DNA from 2 places in the Thermanaerosceptrum fracticalcis genome. Region 2 is predicted to be linked to the other one. Evidence: riboswitches for the same ligand, from Rfam matches in the RefSeq annotation. Region 2 holds a riboswitch; the other holds the start of a gene.
The links. Region 2 has a riboswitch for molybdenum cofactor ahead of BR63_RS07805 (molybdopterin molybdotransferase MoeA). Riboswitches for the same ligand answer to the same signal wherever they lie in the genome.
Positions count from the first base shown of each region.

Region 1: it holds a riboswitch for molybdenum cofactor, as region 2 does, so the genes downstream of both, BR63_RS17970 (ABC transporter substrate-binding protein) here and BR63_RS07805 (molybdopterin molybdotransferase MoeA) in region 2, are expected to answer to the same signal.

Region 1 covers NZ_CP045798.1:3,541,189-3,550,648, reverse strand. The annotation lists gene BR63_RS17985 (M20 metallopeptidase family protein) at 1-28, opposite strand, end outside; gene BR63_RS17980 (hypothetical protein) at 62-742, opposite strand; gene BR63_RS17975 (DUF5058 family protein) at 767-1,465, opposite strand; gene BR63_RS17970 (ABC transporter substrate-binding protein) at 1,710-2,546, opposite strand; molybdenum cofactor riboswitch at 2,730-2,848, opposite strand; gene BR63_RS17965 (hypothetical protein) at 3,065-3,256, shown strand; gene BR63_RS17960 (amidase) at 3,367-4,677, opposite strand; partial or broken gene BR63_RS17955 (hydrolase) at 4,862-5,039, shown strand; gene BR63_RS17950 (ferredoxin family protein) at 5,100-5,387, opposite strand; gene BR63_RS17945 (FAD-dependent oxidoreductase) at 5,384-6,685, opposite strand; gene BR63_RS17940 (electron transfer flavoprotein subunit alpha/FixB family protein) at 6,697-7,632, opposite strand; gene BR63_RS17935 (electron transfer flavoprotein subunit beta/FixA family protein) at 7,648-8,430, opposite strand; gene BR63_RS17930 (acyl-CoA dehydrogenase) at 8,497-9,460, opposite strand, start outside.
Region 2 covers NZ_CP045798.1:1,490,298-1,499,757, forward strand. The annotation lists gene BR63_RS07790 (ATP-binding cassette domain-containing protein) at 1-202, opposite strand, end outside; gene BR63_RS07795 (ABC transporter permease) at 208-900, opposite strand; gene BR63_RS07800 (molybdopterin biosynthesis protein) at 926-2,833, opposite strand; gene BR63_RS07805 (molybdopterin molybdotransferase MoeA) at 2,846-4,072, opposite strand; molybdenum cofactor riboswitch at 4,138-4,255, opposite strand; gene BR63_RS07810 (HesA/MoeB/ThiF family protein) at 4,271-5,008, opposite strand; gene BR63_RS07815 (GNAT family N-acetyltransferase) at 5,214-5,648, opposite strand; gene BR63_RS07820 (YkoF family thiamine/hydroxymethylpyrimidine-binding protein) at 5,775-6,017, opposite strand; gene BR63_RS07825 (hypothetical protein) at 6,295-6,459, shown strand; gene BR63_RS07830 (MBL fold metallo-hydrolase) at 6,532-7,377, opposite strand; gene BR63_RS07835 (nucleotide triphosphate diphosphatase NUDT15) at 7,418-7,852, opposite strand; gene BR63_RS07840 (ATP-binding protein) at 7,987-8,748, opposite strand; gene BR63_RS07845 (GGDEF domain-containing protein) at 8,959-9,460, shown strand, end outside.

The DNA.
Region 1 (9,460 bases), 1.8 Mb from region 2:
TTTTAGCCTCATCTACAATATTAAGCATTACATTCACTCCCTATTTGTAATTTTTTAGGCCTTAAGCTGTTGTACCGGCAGACCTTTTAGCCCTCTCATTTAAGATTTTTGCTACCAGAATGGTACCAAAAACTGACGCGATGATCAGGGCCCACGCAGGTAATTTAGTGGTTAGCCGCAAGATAACAGGAATACCGATACCAACAACCCCTAATTTGGGAAACCTGAAAGCAAACTGGCCAAAGACCGCACCAAAAATAGCGGGAACGGTATAAACCTTAAAAGCATTGGCAACCACAGGGGGGAAGAGTTTTATCAAAGCGGTGCCCACAAAAGCGGCTATGGTAACCCCGATTAAGTTCGTAATAATAGACCCGGCAATTCCCAAGGTTGAAATAACCTCAGCCTCTTTAGTACCGGGCTCTGTTTCCGTGACTTCCAGGGCCATGGAAGCACAGGGTAAACGCAGATTAGAAATATTACCTGCTAAAAAGGACATATAAGTTCCAGCCAGACCTAAAACGGCATAATAAGATACAGGTTCAACTACATAAAATGCCCCAAAAAGAGCGGCAATCATCCCCCAGGCTTTTAAGGCTAAAGCCAGGTCCGGAATCACACCATGGACAAAGTAGAGATAACCTACGGGTAAAAAACTCAAGGCTGCCGTAAGTAACAGAGTAAAAACACCAATTTTTATAACCGGTTGTTTCCATATTTTATTAAATTCCTGATTATTCATAGCGAATTGTCACCTCCGTATAACCTAACTAAAAATAATAGCGCTGAACATCCCTACCAGCATAGCTATACCTAAAGAAAATTCCTTGAGCTTAGGATACTTCTGTGTCACTTTTACCATGACTACCATGGACAAAGCCCCGGCTACTACAGCAATTAACTTACCGCCACCTTGTACCACATCAGCGGAATTTAAATAGCCAAAAACGCCCAACATGGCTGCACCACTCAAGAGCCCTAACCACCTGGGGTCACCACCGCCAATTTTCTCCCTTAAAGACTCTAACTTATGGCTAAATAAGCCTACCAGGAGGAGCCAGCCTATACCATTAACAGCCATAGTCCACCAGGATGTGGCCAGTGCTAGCAAATTATAATTTTTTGAACCAAATTCCACACCTAGAGCTTCCGCACCTACTCTGGCCGCCGTTAATTCGGTAGGAGCTGCTCCAATAATCGATAGTCTGAGCCAACTCATAGGGCCACCGATAACTGACATCATCCCAACCATGACGATAAAGATAGCAATAACAGGACCAATGGCTGTCACGAGACCTGTTCTAAAAGCGATATTACATTTCTCCTTTTTCATACCCAGTTTCTCTGCTGTGGAATAAGCAAGTCTGGTATACAAGATGGCCTGAATGGCTACTACCGAAACAACTAAAGCTGCAATAATCCAAACCCCAAATTCATTAGCAATTTTTAAAATTTCTGGCGACAAAATAAACACCTCCATAGATTAAAATAAAATGGGAGAAAAAAGTTTTAAATTTAGAATTGACCACCCCCAATATTCTTAATTTTGTAGATTATTATTTTTTTCCTGTACGAATTATTTTACAATAAATTAATAGTATTCACAATACATAAGTAACATTTTTTGGTAAATCCGCCACCAATACATTTTCCAGGTCTCTCGGCTACAAAAAAAATAAGCCCCGTAAGAGGGGCTGTACTCACGCTATTTATTTGGCGAAAAACAACTGCTGTCCGTTTACTTTGTAACCGTTGATGATGTCCTTCCCTTCCTGGGAAGTGATAAACTCGATTAGAGCAATAGCCCCATTATGGTTAACCTTAGGATGCCTGGTTGGGTTTACGGCAATAATGCCGTAAGGATTAAGAAGTTCCGGTACACCCTCGACCAGAACTACCAGTTTTAGCTTATCTTTCATACTGGCATATGTTCCCCGGTCGGCCAAAGTATACCCTTGTTTTTCGTCAGTCATAATCAGGGTATCTCCCATACCTTTACCAACAGAAAGATACCATTTTCCTTCAGGCTTTACTCCAGACTTAGTCCACAACTCCAGTTCTTTTTTATGGGTGCCGGAATCATCACCGCGGGAGATAAATTCCGTCTTTTTCATTTCAGCAATTCTCGTTAGAGCTTCCACCACCGGAAGCCCTTTTATTTTAGCCGGGTCGTGTTCCGGTCCTACAATCACAAAGTCATTGTGCATGACATCCCGCCGATTGACCCCAAAGCCGTCAGCCACAAACTTGTCTTCCGCAGCCCTGGAGTGAACCAAAACTACGTCGCAGTCCCCCAGTTCCCCTGTTTTCAGGGCCTGACCCGTCCCCTGGGAAAGGACTTTCACTTGGTACCCCGTCTTCTGTTCAAAGACAGGCAGCAGCTTTTCCAGAAGCCCTGAGTCTTTGGTACTGGTGGTAGTGGATAAGACAATGGTCTTGTTTTCTTCTACGGATTTAGGAGCTTCCTGCTTTGGTGCCGTTTTCCCGCAAGCGACCAGGGAAAAAAGAAGAATGACTGTCAGCAAAACACTAAAAACCTTTTTCACCTTTACTCCTCCTCGTAAATAATGATGTTGCTATGGTCTTTTTTGTTGCCCTTTAAGAGTTTGTCGCTCTTCACATTAAATATGACAACAAAAAAGCCCCTTTTCAGGGAAAGGAGCAGAATTAAGGTACAAAAAAACGCCTTCGAAAGAAGACGTTTAGAACCTTAAAAAGCAATCCACTCTGGATCAGCCTTGCGTTCTCCTTTCCACACGGGAGGCACCACCGTTTCCAGTGACACCCTGTCGGCCTGTACTCCATAGACCCCGTCCCCAGGAATCCAGGCTCGGAGATATGTAGTTTATATAGTTATTGTATTTCATCATGGGAATACTTGTCAATCTCTTACTTGTTTCGCCGAGGTATATTATTCGTATAATTTGATTATGCCGGTATAACCTAAACTAAAGATTATATATAGCCTGACTAGAGTCATTTCTAAAATTTGATTATTCCTTTAATAAAGAATATAATTTTTATTGTGCGTTTTATACCTTAGATTTCTGGAGGTTGCTTTAAAGTGGCATCAGAAAGAATCAGCTCAACTTCTACTACCCTGAATCACTGGATGGATTTCCGTTTTAAGCTGTTCCTGGAAGGAATCCTCATCGGTTTTATCGCTGGCTTTGTGATCGTCTTTTACCGGCTCCTACTGGAAAAGGCCGATCTATTCCGTGAAATAGTATACACTAACTTAAAATCAAGTTGGTGACTACCTGATAGTCTTAACCAACGAGGATAAAGAGGTAACCGCCAAAAAAGTTTATCGTTATTAGCCGGAGAATGTAATATTTAAAGGGTTGAGAAATCTCAACCCTTTTTTCATAACCTTCTTAGGACCATCTCCACTCCTTTTGCCCATTCTAATAACCGCTCATCGGCCATAAAAGGAGCGGTAAATTGTAAGCCAAGTGGTAAATTGCTCTCACTCATCCCTGCAGGCAATGTAATTGTGGGCATACCAGCATAAGTCCAGGGTAGATTCATAATGGGATCGCCCGTAGCACTAATACCCTGGGGGGCCGAACCAACGGCAGCAGGACTGAGCCAAAGGTCTATACCGTGTTCAGCCATTAATGCTTCTAATTCTTCCCGCAAAGCAAGTCGTCCGGCGCGGGCTCTCTTCAGTTCTTCTTCCTCAACTTCTTTACCGGTTAAAATAGCGTCCTTTGTTTGAGGGCGATAAAGGTCTTCATATCTGGCAAACCATTCCTCATGAATCTGGGCCAGTTCGGCAAAAGCCATCCGCCTGTGCAGCAGGTTGATCTCCTTAATATTTTCGAAAGCAGGTACCCTCTTAATCTCATAACCTCCCTTTACCAACATCTTCAATTGAGCCTCAAAAGCCTTAAGCCCCTCCTCACTGGCTTGAGCCAGATAAGAACCTTCCGGCACCCCCAGTACCGGCAATTTTGCAATCTCTTCCCCTGGAGCGGCAGGCTCCCAGTCGTAACACAAAATCGAAGCTGCCAGGTTCATCCCCTCTACATCCTGGGTAAAAAGACCCACATGGTCGAGGGAAGGCGAAAAGTAAATGAGCCCTTCACTGGGAATCCTGTCGTAGCTGGGCTTAAAACCCACTATGCCACAGAAAGCAGCGGGACGGATAACCGAGCCAATGGTCTGGGTACCCAGAGCCAGGGGACAAAAACCTGCAGCCACAGCGGCTGCCGAACCACTGCTGGATCCCCCCGGAGTGTGCTCCGGATTATAGGGGTTGCGGGTAGGTCCTGGCGCAAAGAAGGCGAACTCAGTGGTTACAGTTTTTCCCAGGATTAAAGCCCCGGCTTCCCGCAGTCTTTTAACACACTCTGCCTCCGGACCCTCAAACAGTTCCGGAGGGAGCTGGGCACCGGCCCTGGTAGGAAACCCTTTGGTACGGAAAATATCCTTAACGCCCACTAACACCCCGTAGAGGGGAGGCCTTTTATTGGAGTCGGGATACATGTTTTGCAAAGCTTCAGCCTCCTTTAAAAGGCGACTTCGCCGGTCGGGTTCGGGGATCAGGGCCTGAATATGGGGCTCAATGACTTCAATGCGGTCACAAATCTCGTTAACATACTTAAGAAGGTCAAGCTGTCCACTTCTTAATTCAGCCACAGTCCCGGGGAGAGAAGCAGGGGAAATATACATACAGAGTCCTCCTTGTTATCTTTAATAACTATATAATACAGTAATCTTATCCCTTTTACTTCTACACACAAGGTCGTCTTCCTCCCAAATACTAATTTATTCCTTTTACTAACGTCATTATGTGCGAACAAATATAATGCCAACCCCATTAACTGTATAAGGAAATTATGGAGTTATATCAACAACTGTGGCATCAGTTAAAAAGAAATGGAAACAAAAAGGATTTGCTGCCGGTGTCAATCGGGAAATAATTGAACAGGGAGCACAAATGTTAGGCATGGATTTAGATTATATAATTGAAGAAACAATAAACAGGGATGCAAAAAGTAGCGGAGGAAATCGGTTTAAAAGGAAATATATAAATTAAAAATAACCCATTGGGATTTAAGAATCCAATGGGTTATTTTCTTTCCCTATTCCACCTACCCATACCTGAACTGGACCCCAAAGGTTCCCCGGGGATAATTCCACTGGATGGCCCCTTGCTTTTGACAAACCACCCGACAGGTCCCACATTCCAGGCATCCCGCATAATCAAAGGTCATTTCTCCCGCTTCGTTTAAGTTGTATAAAAGGGCAGGACAGGCATAAAGACAGGGCTTTTCCGTACAGGTGCGGCAGATTTCTTTGTTTATAGTGATATGGGCTTCATCATCGTCCACATTGAATTTGTTGAAACCCAGGCGTTCTTCGATGGAGAGTTTCTTCATAGGGCCCTGACCCCCTTTATACCGTCTTTGACCAAATCAAAGATGGATATATTATTCTTCTTGAGTTCGCCCATGACCATGGGTAAAAGATGCTGGGCGGGAGTACCGTATACGGTAAACAGTTTGTAGAGGATGTTGTCGGCTAATTGCGGATAGGTGGTGAAGATCCGGGTGGTCTGTTCCATGAAGGCCGGGGCATTTTTGTAGGTCTCCAGGTCTTTCATAACAAAGCTGTTTTTAAGAAGTTCCTGGTAATGACTTAAGGATGTTTTGGAATAGTCTTCTTTTTCTTTGGCTTTGATGACGGTCTGAGCAGCAGCGATGCCGGAGTAGATGGCTAAATCCATGCCCCTGACCATGTAGCCGGTGTTTAAGACTAAACCTGCGGCATCACCGGCGATTAAAAGCCCGTCTGTATAGAGGGCAGGCAGCATATTTAGGCCGCCTTCGGGTACTAAATGGGCCGAGTATTCGACGACTTTACCCCCGGTTACGAGAGGAGCGATGTTGGGGTGGGTCTTGAATTCTTCGATTAAGTCAGCAATTTTTATTTTGCTTTTTCCTATAGCCCCGGAGGTAATGACGAGACCTATGGAGATGGTGTTTTTGTTGGTGTAGAGGAAACCGCCGCCCTGGATTCCTTGGGTGCACCGGCCCACAAAGAGCTGAGCAGCCCCTTCTTCTCCTGTGAGCTGGAAGCGGTCCTCTATTACTTGTCTTGGCAGTTCGATGACTTCTTTGACGCCTGTGGCCACGTGAATGTCTTTGAGTTCGCCCCTTAGGCCCGCTTTCTGGGCTAAAAGGGAGTTGACTCCGTCGGCGGCGATGACGACGTTGGCCAGCATTTGGTCTTCGCCGGCAATGACGCCAATGATTTTACCCTGGTCATCCCGTAAAAGGTCATCGACTCTGACGCCGGTGGCGATGACGGCCCCGGCTTCTTCGGCTTTAGTGGCCAGCCACTGGTCGAATTGGGCTCTTAGGACTGTAAAGGAGTGGTAGGGTTCCTGGTTGTAGCGCTGGCTCTTGTAGTCCAGGGAAACACTGCCGGAAGGCGTGATCATAGTGATGGTTTCTTTGACAACCCGTCTTTCGACGGGTGCTTCTTCCCAGAAGTTGGGGATTATTTTTTGCAGGGCGTGGGCGTAGAGCCTGCCTCCTGTCATGTTTTTGCTGCCGGCTTGCAGGCCTCTTTCGATGACGAGGACTTCGAGGCCGGCCCGGGCCAGGGTAAGGGCGGCGGCGCTGCCCGCCGGCCCTGCCCCCACGATGATACAGTCAAATCTTTCTTCGCTCATGTTTCATCCCCCTATTTGTTGAGGGCCTTCTTGCAGGCTTCTTCCAGGGCGGGTACGACCTGGTAGAGGTCACCGACGATGTAGTAGTCGGCATTCTGGAAGATGGGCGCATTTTCGTTTTTGTCTACGGCAAAGATGATTTTGGCATCACGGATGCCGGAGATGTGCTGGACTTGCCCGGAAATACCTAAGGAGAGGTAAAGGCCGGGTTTGATGTTTTGACCGGAGATGCCGATGTAACGGTCTTCAGGCAGCCAGTGGAGGTCTTCGGCTACAGGACGGCTGCAGCCTAGTTCTCCCTCTAAGACTTTGGCCAAGTCTTCGGCCAGTTTAAGGTCTTCCTGTTTGGCAAAACCGCGGCCTACACCCACAACGACGGCTGCATCAGCGATATTGACAGCATCTTTGGGCTTAGCGCGTTTTTCCACGACTTTTACCTTAGTACTGGGCTGGCCGGTAAAGGCTTTCACTTCTCCTGTTCTTTCCTCTTGGGCGGGAGCTTCATAGGTCTTGGGAGGAACGGTGACAATTACGGTTTCTTCCTGGGAGATCAAAGTACTGACGGCCAAGCCTCCGTAGACCATTCTTTCTATTTTTACGCCTTCGGCGGTAAATTCTATGTTTTTGCCGTCGGTGGCACAACCCACACCCAGGAGAGCAGCGATTTTAGCAGCCAGGTCTTTGCCTCTTCTGGTAGCTCCTATGAGAATGAGTCTTGGTTTGGCTGTTTTGAGGGCTTTGGCCAAAGACTCAGCATAGTTTTCTAAGGGCATCTCCCCATTTATGTAGTAACATTTGCTGGCACCACTTTTTACTGCCATTTGGGCCTGGGCTTCTGTCCCCGTGAGGACGGTGATAACTTCACCCGCTGTTCCCGAAAGGGTACGGGCTGCCCCTGTCAGTTCCAGGGCCAGTTCTTGTTGTTCGGCTATTACCCAGATGTTCATTGCTTTTCCTCCCTCCTAACCCACGACGCCTTCTTTGATTAGTGCAGCCGCTGCTTTTTCTGCCATTTCGTTTATGCTGTCACCGGTGATTCTCTGCTGTTTCCTGGCCATGACGTAAGCTAAGGTACTGGCTACCTTAAAACGGGGTTTGAGTTCTTCTGGCGTAAGTACCAGTTCCGGAAGTTTAATCTCCTTGACCGGTTTTTTGCTGGCGCCCAGGATCTGTTTAAGGCTGGGAATACGGGCCTTGTTAATGTCGGGCAGAACGGTGACGAGGACAGGATAAGCGGCCTCCACCACTTCGATGCCGTCTTCCAGTTTGCGCTCGGCCACTACTTTATCGGGTAAGACGGTAAGTTTGTTGACAAAGGTAATGGCGGGAATTCCTAAGAGAGCGGCCAACTGGGGGCCTACCTGCTGGTTGTACTGGTCGCTGGAACCTTCGCCGCAGATAATCATTTGATAATCAGGCACCTTGGCCACAGCTTTGGCCAGGACACGGGCGGTGATAAAGGCATCAGCATTGCCTAAAAGCTCATCATTCACATAGATAGCCTGGGCAGGCCCCCGGGAAAGAGCATCTTTTAAGGAAGCCCTGGCTTTTTCCGTACCGGCTGTCAGGGCTATAACCTCTCCTCCCTGAGCTTCACAGATTTTGACCGCTTCTTCAATGGCGTTACGGTCGTATTCGCTGATTTTGTAGTTGACCCGGTCGAATTGGAGCTCCCGGGTCTTTGCATCCACTTTGATGTCGGCTTCATCGATAACCCATTTGTAACAGGCAATTATGTTGGGCATATTCCTCTCCTCCGCAACTAAGTTTTCGGCCAGCCTGGGCTGACCGAAAACCTTTTTTTCTTTTGATTACCGTAAAATATTAGAGGCAATGACCATACGCTGCACTTCTGAAGTTCCTTCGTAGATTTCGGTAATCTTGGCATCCCGCAGATGGCGTTCCACGGGGTAGTTCGTGGTGTAACCGTGACCGCCATGGATCTGTACGGCTTTAATCGTTACCTGCATAGCGGTTTCGGAGGCATGTAATTTAGCCATGGAAGCTTCCTTAGTATGAGGCTGGTCACTACCCTTGAGGAAAGCGGCATGGTAGACCAGGTGACGGGCTGCCTGGATCTGGGTAGCCATGTCGGCCAGCATAAACTGGATGGCCTGGTTGGCGCTGATGGGTTTGCCGAACTGGTGCCTTTCCTTGGCATATTTCAAAGCCGCCTCATAAGCAGCCTGGGCAATACCTAAAGCCTGGGCGGCAACACCAATCCTGCCTCCGTCCAGGGTAGTCATGGCAATCTTAAAGCCTTCACCTTCTTTACCCAGGAGGTTTTCTTTGGGTACTTTGCAATCTTTGAAAATGATTTCGGCGGTTGCAGAACCGTGAATGCCCAACTTGTCTTCAAACTGGCCTACGGCAAAACCGGGAAAGTCCTTTTCCACGATAAAGGCGCTGATACCTTTGACACCTTTGCTCTTGTCTGTCATGGCAAAAACTATGTAAGTGCTGGCATAACCGCCGTTGGTAATAAAACACTTGGAACCGTTGAGAATATAGTAGTCCCCATCGAGTACGGCTACTGTCTGCTGACTGGCGGCATCAGTGCCGGCGTTAGGTTCGGTAAGGCAGAAGGCTCCTAATTTTTCGCCGGTAGCCAGGGGCTTAATATACTTTTCCTTTTGCTCGGGAGTACCGTACTTATAGATAGGCCAGATTCCCAAAGAAGTATGGGTAGCCAGGATAATACCTGTTGAAGCACAGGCTTTAGACAGTTCTTCTACAACCATAATGTAGCTGAGATAGTCCCCGGCAGCGCCGCCA
Region 2 (9,460 bases):
GCTGGGTTAAGAGTTTCTTCTCCCACCAAATCTCACCTGCCCGGGGCTTTTCCATAGCGGTAAGTACCCGGAGGAGTGTACTTTTTCCTGCACCGTTGGGTCCGATAATCCCGTAAATCCTACCCTCTGTAAAAGTAAAATTAATCTCCTTTAACACCCAGTGTTGGCCGTAGCACTGGGAAATATCTTTTATTTCCAGCATCCTCCTCACCTCCGGTACTGCCAGGCATACAACAGGCTGTTCACGATAAAAGACAGCAGTAGAAGAACCAGCCCTAAAGCAATGGCCAGGGAAAAGTTGCCCCGGCGGGTCTCCAGGACAATGGCGGTGGTTAGGACCTGGGTATAGCCTTTAATATCTCCTCCCACCAGCATCACTGCGCCTACCTCGGCAATGACCCGGCCAAAAGCCGTGACCAGGGCAGTGACCAGCGCTACCTTTAATTCCGTAACCAGGGTCAATAACGCCTGCCTGGGGCTGGCCCCTAAACCACGGGCTGTCATGAGCACCATCTCGGCTTTTCCCGCTACTGCCAAAATCGTTAATCCCACCACAATAGGAAAAGCCAGGATAAACTGGGCTAAAATCATGGCTAACGGTGTGAAAAGGATATAAAAGTAAGGTGCTATGGGGCCGCTGCGTGAGAGTAAAAGAAAGACCAGGAGGCCCACAAAGACAGGCGGGAGGCCCATAGCCACGTACAATATTTTAAGAATGATACTTTTTCCGCGAAAATTCCTAAGACCTAAGAACAGCCCCACCGGTATGCCAAAGATACCGGCCAGGACAACCGCTGTGATGGATATATAAAGAGACCGGCCAATAACCTGATAAAGCTCCCTATCTCCCGAAAAAATAAGTTCTAATGCTTTGTATAAAGCTTCTCCCAGCAAATTCATCTACCTTTCCCTGGGGGACAGGGCATTACACATACCCGTACATGACTTTTCCCGCGTCTCGCATGCTGTATCCACCCAGTGTTTCTACTTCTTGTTGAAAAACGGGATCTTTGATCACCTGTAACAAAGTCTGTCCCAGGGAAGAATGATAAAAATCCCTGGTCATCAACAGGTCATAACGTTCTTCACCCACGGGAACGAAATCCAGGTGATAGGCCCGGGCCGCAGAGAGAATACCCAATCCCACCTGAGCCGTTCCCGCAGCCACTGCGGCGGCTACATTCAAGTGGGAATACTCTTCACGGTGGTAACCCAGTATTTCACTAGTGCTTATGCCTTCTTGCTGCAATAGATAATCGAAAAGCAGGCGGGTTCCCGCACCCTTCTGCCTGTTGATAAAGAGAGCCCTGGTCCTTACAATATCTCTAACATTCCGGATATCCAAGGGGTTACCCGGGGAAACCATCCACCCTTGCATCCTGTACACCAGGTTTACCAGGATAACATTTTCTCCCCCTAAATACTTTTCTAAATAGGGAATATTGTACTCCCCTGTCTGGCTGTCGAAGAGGTGGACTCCGGCCAGATGAGCTTCACCTTTCTTGATTGCCATCATTCCCCCCATACTGCCTACATGGGAGGAAGATAAAAAGAGCCTGGGATCAATACGCCTTAAAGCGGTAGCTAAAAGATCAAGGGTTAAATCATGGCTGCCTACAGCCACCAGGGTGTTTTTTAATTCCTGTTCCGGGCGCAGGAGCTCTATTTCCACTTCTTCTCCCTGCTCATAACCCAGGGATTCCGCCGGTATGGTAAGCAACCCATGGGCTTTCACCAGGGACATGGTTACTCCCGCCCCACGGTTCAGGGGATTGGCCACATAATTACCATTGATAAATCCCACCGTCATGCGGACGAATTCTTCGCTGCCCATCTCGGAAACAATGCGGCGCCCCAGTTTGGCTTTGAGCCGGGGACGTTGGGGTTCAGCCAGGTGCAGGTATTTATAAATGAGGGGTTTGACAAACCAGTCTAAAGCCAGATAAGCGGAAACGGGATACCCCGGTAAACCGATGACAGGCTTTCCTTCTATAATGCCAAGGATAGTTGGCTTACCGGGACGCGTGGCAATGCCGTGCACCAGAACCTCTCCCATTGACTCAATGACATGGACGGTAAAATCTTCCCGGCCGGCGGAAGACCCCGCGTTAATGATAACCACATCGGAGTGGGGCAAAGCCTCCTCTACAGCCTGTTTTAAATTCCGGAGCTTATCTCTCACTATTTCATGGAGGTAAGGTTCGGCTCCCCACTGCCTGAGATAATTGGCTATGACGGTACCGTTAAACTCAATAATCTCTCCAACTTTGGCCCTGGTGCCCGGTGTTACCAGTTCATCCCCGGTAGGTATAATGGTCACCTTGGGTTTGGCTAAAACTTTTATTTGTTCTTTACCACCTGCCAGAATAGCCCCTAAATCGGGGGGAGTCAAATAATGAAAAGCAGGTACAATAATTTCTCCCGCCACCACATCCTCACCTACAGGGCGCACATGCTGCCAGGGAGCGGCGGGAGCCATGATTTCCACCTGGTTTTCTCCGATAGGCTGGACATCCTCTATCTTGATGACGGCATCAAAACCTTCGGGTATGGGGTCTCCCGTATCCACCACCAGATAATTTTTCCCTTCGGTAAGGACAAGAGGATTCTGGTCATTAGCCCCATAAGTCTCCTGGGCCTTTACCGTAATCCCGTCCATGGCCGAGGCAGGATAAGAGGGCATGGAGCATTCAGCAAAAAGCGCCTCAGCTGTGACCCGGCCTAAGGCGGCAGTAACGGGTATCGTTTCTTTCTTAGGCGTAAAATCAACCTTTTCCAGGAGTATCTGTTTTGCCTGGCTCCGTAGTGTATTGTTTAAATAGATTTTCCGCACATCTTCCACCACCTATTCCCATAAAATGACGTCTACCTCGGAACCGGCCAGGACGCCCTCACTCTGAGCCGGGACAATCACAAGCCCCTGAGCATCGGCTAAAGTCCGTAAGAGCCCAGAACGGCCAAAAACGGGCGTGGCTTCTGTCACATTATCTTTTTTACTGAGTTTAACTCGCACAAAGTCCGTTCTTCCCGTACGTGAGGGTATATTTTTGCTTAAGCGCGCTTTCACCGTGGCTAAGAATTCCTGTTCCTCTCTGCCTAATAACCTGTCAATAATGGCTGTACCGAACAAGGCAAAAATATTTAAAGCGGAAACGGGATGCCCAGGAAGACCCAGGACGGGTTTCTCCCGGCACTTGGCCAGAAGTGTCGGTTTTCCCGGCTGTATGGCTACCCCTTCCACCAAAAGACCCGGTTTGCCCAGTTCCTCCAGCACCTGGGCAGTAAAATCCCTGGTGCCCACGGAACTTCCTCCGGAAAGAACGAGAAAATCTACCTGCTCTAGTAATTCTTCCACCCCGGATTTAAAAATCTCATAGGAATCCTGCAGAATACCTCCGTAGATAATTTCCGCACCTTTTTGCCGGGCCAGTTCACCTACAGCTAAAGCATTACTGTCCCGGACTTGCCCGGGCGGCAGTGAAGCCGTCGTATAGGGAACGATTTCATCACCCGTGGAGAGGATGCCTACCCTGGGTTTTACTGTCACCTGAAGGTCTGTGATGCCCAGGGATGCAAGTACCCCGATTTCCGGAGCACGCAGCAGGCGTCCCTTTTTCAAGATTACTTCCCCCCGGCTGATATCTTCTCCCCGCCTGATGATGTTTTCTCCCGGAGCCACTTGCCGGTAACAATTGACGATATCCCCCAAAACCTCCGTATCTTCCAGCATGACCACTGCATCTGCACCCTCAGGGATCATCCCCCCGGTGGGTACATAGATGCAGGCTCCCAGGGGGAGGTGAGGCGCTGCTTCACCCATCCGTACCTCACCTCCAAGGTTGAGCAAGGCCGGCATGGCTTCACCGGCGCCAAAACTGTCGCAAGCCCTCAGCGCATAGCCATCTACTGTGGAACGGTCAAAACCGGGCACATCTTCCGGGGCAATCACATCGCTGCCCACGACACGCTGCCCTGCATGTTTAATCTCTACGGTTTCCCCACCTAAAGAGGAAAAATTTTCCCTGATAATTCTTAGTACATCTTCCGGTGAAGTAACTTGCAAAAGGCGCACATTATCACCTCAATAAAAATAATTGCCAGCATTTTCCCTCCCTCGGAAAGATGCCGGCAGTGAAATCACTATGAAGCAAATCTCCTTTCCAAACACGGGAGGCAGCAGAATTTCTCCTGGTACCCATTGACTCAAATACCATAGTTTCCCTTAGGTATTGTGAGTTCGGAGTTATCTTTTATTCTCTTTGTGAAAAATTTAGTGGCTGCAGATAGGACATTGAGGATTACGAGCTAAAGTAATGGTCTCAAACCTTGTTTCCAGGGCATCGAAAATTAGAAGTCTCCCTGCCAAAGGTGTGCCAATTCCCAGGATGAGTTTGATGGCTTCCTGGGCCTGCAGTACCCCAATCACTCCGGGCATTACACCCATAAGCCCTATAGGTCTCTTCTCCCGGAGATTTACGTCGGGATAAAGGCACTGGTAACAAGGTCCCTGGGGAGGACGAAAAGTGGTGATAAGCCCGGCAAAATCTTTAACGCCGCCTTCAATCCAGGGTTTTTCCAGGGCGAAACAGACCTCATTGATTACCCGGCGAGTTTCTAAATTGTCAACAGCGGCAATGACAAGATCATACTGGGGAATGATTTCCCGGGCAGTATGGGGATCAAAAAGCATTTGATAGGTGTTTATTTTAAGCTGGGAGTTAAAGGCCTCTAGTTTCTCTCGGGCCGAAATAACCTTAGGCCTGGATAAGTCTTTTTCCCAGTGAATAATCTGGCGATTAAGGTTAGTTATCTCTACGGTATCACTGTCTACCAATCCCAGGGTCCCTACTCCTGCCGCCGCCAGATAATATAAAACTGGGGAGCCCAATCCGCCTGTTCCTACGACCAGGACCTTGGCCGACAACAGTTTTCTTTGACCATCTTCGCCTACCTGGGGAAGAATCAACTGCCGCTCGTAACGCAAAAATTCTTTTGGATACTCAGTCATGCTTATTCCCCCAAACTAGCTTTTTAAAGGTATTCCACGTCCATAAGAAAAATCCTGCTAATCCTATCCCAGTTGTAACGTTTTAACAGGTATAAGAGGGGCAGCCCCAAAAAGTAACAGGCCAAGAGCTATCCGATACCCACATATAACATACATCTTGTTTGGGTCATCGGTTCACCTAATCATCTCAATCACTGACAGTTGACTATTCTTCTTTTAATATTTTTTCAAACTTCAAAGAGACTTCGCTATAACCTAATTTTCGATAAAATTCGTGGGCCCTGACCCTTCTTTTGTTACTATTGAGCTGGATACTAAGACAATTTCTTATTAGGGCAATTTCCTCCACCTTGGCCATAAGCATTTTTCCAATACCCAGCGAGCGCAAGCCTTCTTTTACCACCATGCTGCCGATGTAAGCCACTGGCCTGGCTTTATGCAGATAATATTTTATGTTAAAGCTGACCAGCCCCACTATTTCCCCCTGGTATATGGCCAGATACACATAATAATCGGGATTTTCTATCATGTACCGGAGAACATCTCTTTCTTCTTCCCTGGTCATGGTATATCCCAGTTCGCCAACCAGTATAATGATTGCCTCAATATCGCCTAACTCTGCTTCTCTTATCTCCACCATTCTCTACACCGTCCTTAATTGAAACAAAAGTACATAATAGACTCCTGCTATAAAGAAACAGAAGGATATTTCCTTCTGTTTAGATAACACAAGTATAATATTACCACTTTACGACCATTTCTCCAACTAGTTATGAGCGGAGTTGGTTACGGTCACCACCATACTTACTTCTCCCTCTTTATCCGCTGTGTTAAACATGGTCATCAGACTGCGCCATACAGCACCTTCCTCACCATGCAGGTGGGTAGACATAGAGCCAACCTCATATTCTACTCCGCTGGTTTTAATAGCTTCCAGGGAATCATTAATAATCTCCGAGGCCTTATTGGTTTTTTGCGGGTATAAGGATACTTCGGCACATATTTTCATGTTTTTACCTCCTCGTATGCTTTTACATCAGTATTGTTTGGTAATTCCCTTTTTTTCTATACATCATAAGTAAGGCAAAAAAGAAAAATCCCGGGGGGAGAATTTCTCTGCATCCGGTGGAAGGACTAACCAGACTCTTTTATCCCGGGATTTTTTTGGACACTATTTAACTTTAACTCAATTTACCTTAAATATGCATTTAGTTATCCCGGCATAGAAAAAAACTCCTCATAATCACCCGGGAAGAAGAAATAATAATGCTAGGGAGGTGAAATTAATGCAAAAGAACACTACGGGCTGGATTGTTACAGGAGTAGGTGCTGCTGTAACCGGAGTCGGGGCTTTAGTTGGGGGAAGTCTGGGTGCAGGCATAGCAGGTTTCGGCCTGGCCCATGTTGTGCTCGGAGTTTTAGACAATTTTAGACCCACGGTTCGCCGCTAGTTTGTGGATTTTGCATTAATATCTTCCTTTGTTAAAAGCCGTCCCCCGGGGACGGCCTTCACTTTTTTATGTTTATGAACATAATAATTCGCTAAAACTAATTTTCATACCCACTTTGCCCTCTTTAAACTTGGGATCAAAAACCTGGTACAATCGAGACATAGCGTGAAACCCTGTGCAGTGTAGTGGTATGACATATTCTATACCACTTTCCCGGATAATATTTATATTATTCTCAATCACAGCGGGTTTGGCCTCCGCAAGGTGCATACCTCCCAGGACAGCAAAAATCCTCTGTCCACCCGCCAGTCTTTGGGCATAGGCCAGGGTATTGGCTAGCCCTGCGTGTGTACAGCCTAAAATCAAAACCGGGCCCTGTTTTGTCAAGACTAAAATAAACTGGTCATCGGCGAGGGAGTCCTTAAGCCATTCCTCCTTACCGGGAACCAGGAAATTAGGATATTCCACAGGGGAAAGGCGCGGTATCTCTCCAGACAAGATCACCCCTGGATAGAGTTCAGTGGGACCTCGGGAAAAGGTAAAACTGGCCCCCTGTTCTTCCAATTCTTTTTGGGAAAAAGGCAGGCCACAATCACGCATCACTTCTTTTTCGCGAACATAGCGTGTGATAAAAACATCGGGGTGGGCGTAAACAACAGGATGACAGCCCCCTTTAAGCAGGGAAAGTAATCCTCCCGTATGGTCGTAATGACCATGGCTCAGGGCGACTTTTTTTATTTGAGCCAGATCAATGTTAAGTTTCGCTGCATTATGATTCAGTACCAACCCTTGTCCGGTATCAAAGAGAAGCTGTTCCCCATCACATTCCACCAGTAAAGATAAGCCGTGCTCAGCTAGAAGACCTTTCCCCCCCGCCTTATTATCGGCAAGAATTTGCACTATAAGGTTGTCTACCATTTTCTCCCTCCATTCCATAAATCATTATTACAGGAAATAATTAACCCCAGCGATGTTCTAATACCACCCCATCAATTAGAGAATGCTGCCGGTGGTAAACTGTAATCATTTCCTTAATGGGATAAAAAAGAGGCTGGGGCAGCTGGTCTAAGGAGAACCATGCCCATTCTGTAATTTCCAGGGGTGATTTCACTTGAGGTTCACCAGAAATGCCATGGGCCAGAAGGCTAAAGGTTAAATAGTGTGATGTGGGTAAAATAACATTATGTACTGATAAAACACGAATCTCCCGGGCAGTAAGACCGCTTTCTTCCTCTAGCTCCCGCAAGCCGCATTCCCGTATGGCTTCTCCATACTCCAGCCTCCCCATGGGGACGCACCAGTACCCTCCTCCTACCAAATCAGGATGCCTTTTCCCCAAGAGGACTTTCCCCTTTTCAATAACAAGCACGCCAACAGCTACCCCAGGTTTCATTTTTCCTCCAAAAACATGTGTTATTACTATAAAATTTGATTACCTTTAGTTCATTATAACACCTCTTTACTCTTTTTCCGGTAATTTAATCGCAAAAAAGGAGTAAGTCCTCCGGGAACCTACTCCTTTTTCCTTTATACCATTAATTCAGTTTCGAGAATCTCCCCGCGTACCCCAATTTTTACACGCTGTACAGGGATCTTTTTATCGGAACGCTTTACTGCCTCCTGTACCAGGCGCACCATGCCATAACAGCAGGGCACTTCCATATGGGTAACAGTAATACTCTTTAGGTTATTGTGCTTAATGATAGCCGTCAGTTTTTCCAAATAATGTTCTACATTATCCAGTTTCGGACAGCCCATGGCTACTGTTTTGCCTTTGAGGAATTTACGGTGAAAATCGGCATAAACCAGGGGTACGCAGTCAGCAGCCAGCAGTAAGTCGGCTCCTTCAAAAAACGGTGCTGTAACAGGGAGTAAATTTAACTGTACAGGCCACTGTCTCAAAGCACTGGGCAGCTCTCCCTGATACGTGCCGGCCTTTTCCTCTTCATTACGGAAAGACATCAGCCTGGAGCCTGGGCAGCCACCGGCGGGCGGTGCTACCGGTTTAGGGGTTTCATGATGTTCGTGTTTATGGGGTTCCCGTCCAATACTCTTCTTGTGTTTTTCTACAGCCGCTTCATCGAATTCCTCCGCTTCCCTTTCTTCAATGGTGATGGCATTCATGGGACAAGGCCCTAAACAGGCTCCCAGCCCGTCACACAGGTTTTCCGCCAGCAGGCGGGCTTTCCCGTCAATGATTTGAATAGCACCCTCTGCACAGGCCGGTACACAAATACCGCAGCCGTTGCACTTTTCCTCGTCAATTTTCACAATTTTACGTACAGCCATCTATATTACCTCCTTAACAATTAACTAGTGTTTTTTGTACTTTCATTATGGCAGAAAGGTAAAAATCAGTCTGTGATTTAAATCATCCTAAACCTTGATTTGTTTGTACTTACTTCATGCGATTTTCCAGAAATTTAAGGGATTTACAGAGGGTAAAAGCCTTCTTATAGAGAATAAAGTAAAAAAAGGGGGAGAAGAGGAGGATAAAAAATGGCCAATATAGTCGTGGAAAAGATGTCTTTTTTACGCTTAATGGTATGTATTCTTTTCCTTCCCGGTTTTTTGCTTATGAACCAGAATCTCCCCCGGGAATTTTATTACGTTGCCGGGTTTACCTTTCTTTACGCCCTTATCCTTTTTTTACTGGCAAGACTAAAAAAGAATATTCCTCTCGTTTTTTTCTGCAGTTTTTTTATTGACCTGATTTTAATCAGCTTCATTGTTTACTACGGCAGGCATTATGGTCAGGTACTGGCAGGTTTTTATTTTCTTCCTATCATCAGTATGGCTTCCCATATAAAACCCTACCCGGCCTTGTTTACGGCTTTTCTCGCCGGTCTCGCCTATTTGTTTACGGGGTATTATGCTAAGTTTTCCCCGGCTCTGATGAGTATACAGGTTATTCTTTTCTTTATCCTGGCCCTTTTTACGTGGGCACAACAGCAGAGTTATCGTCAAACGTATTTCACCCAGGCTAACCTGGACACATTAA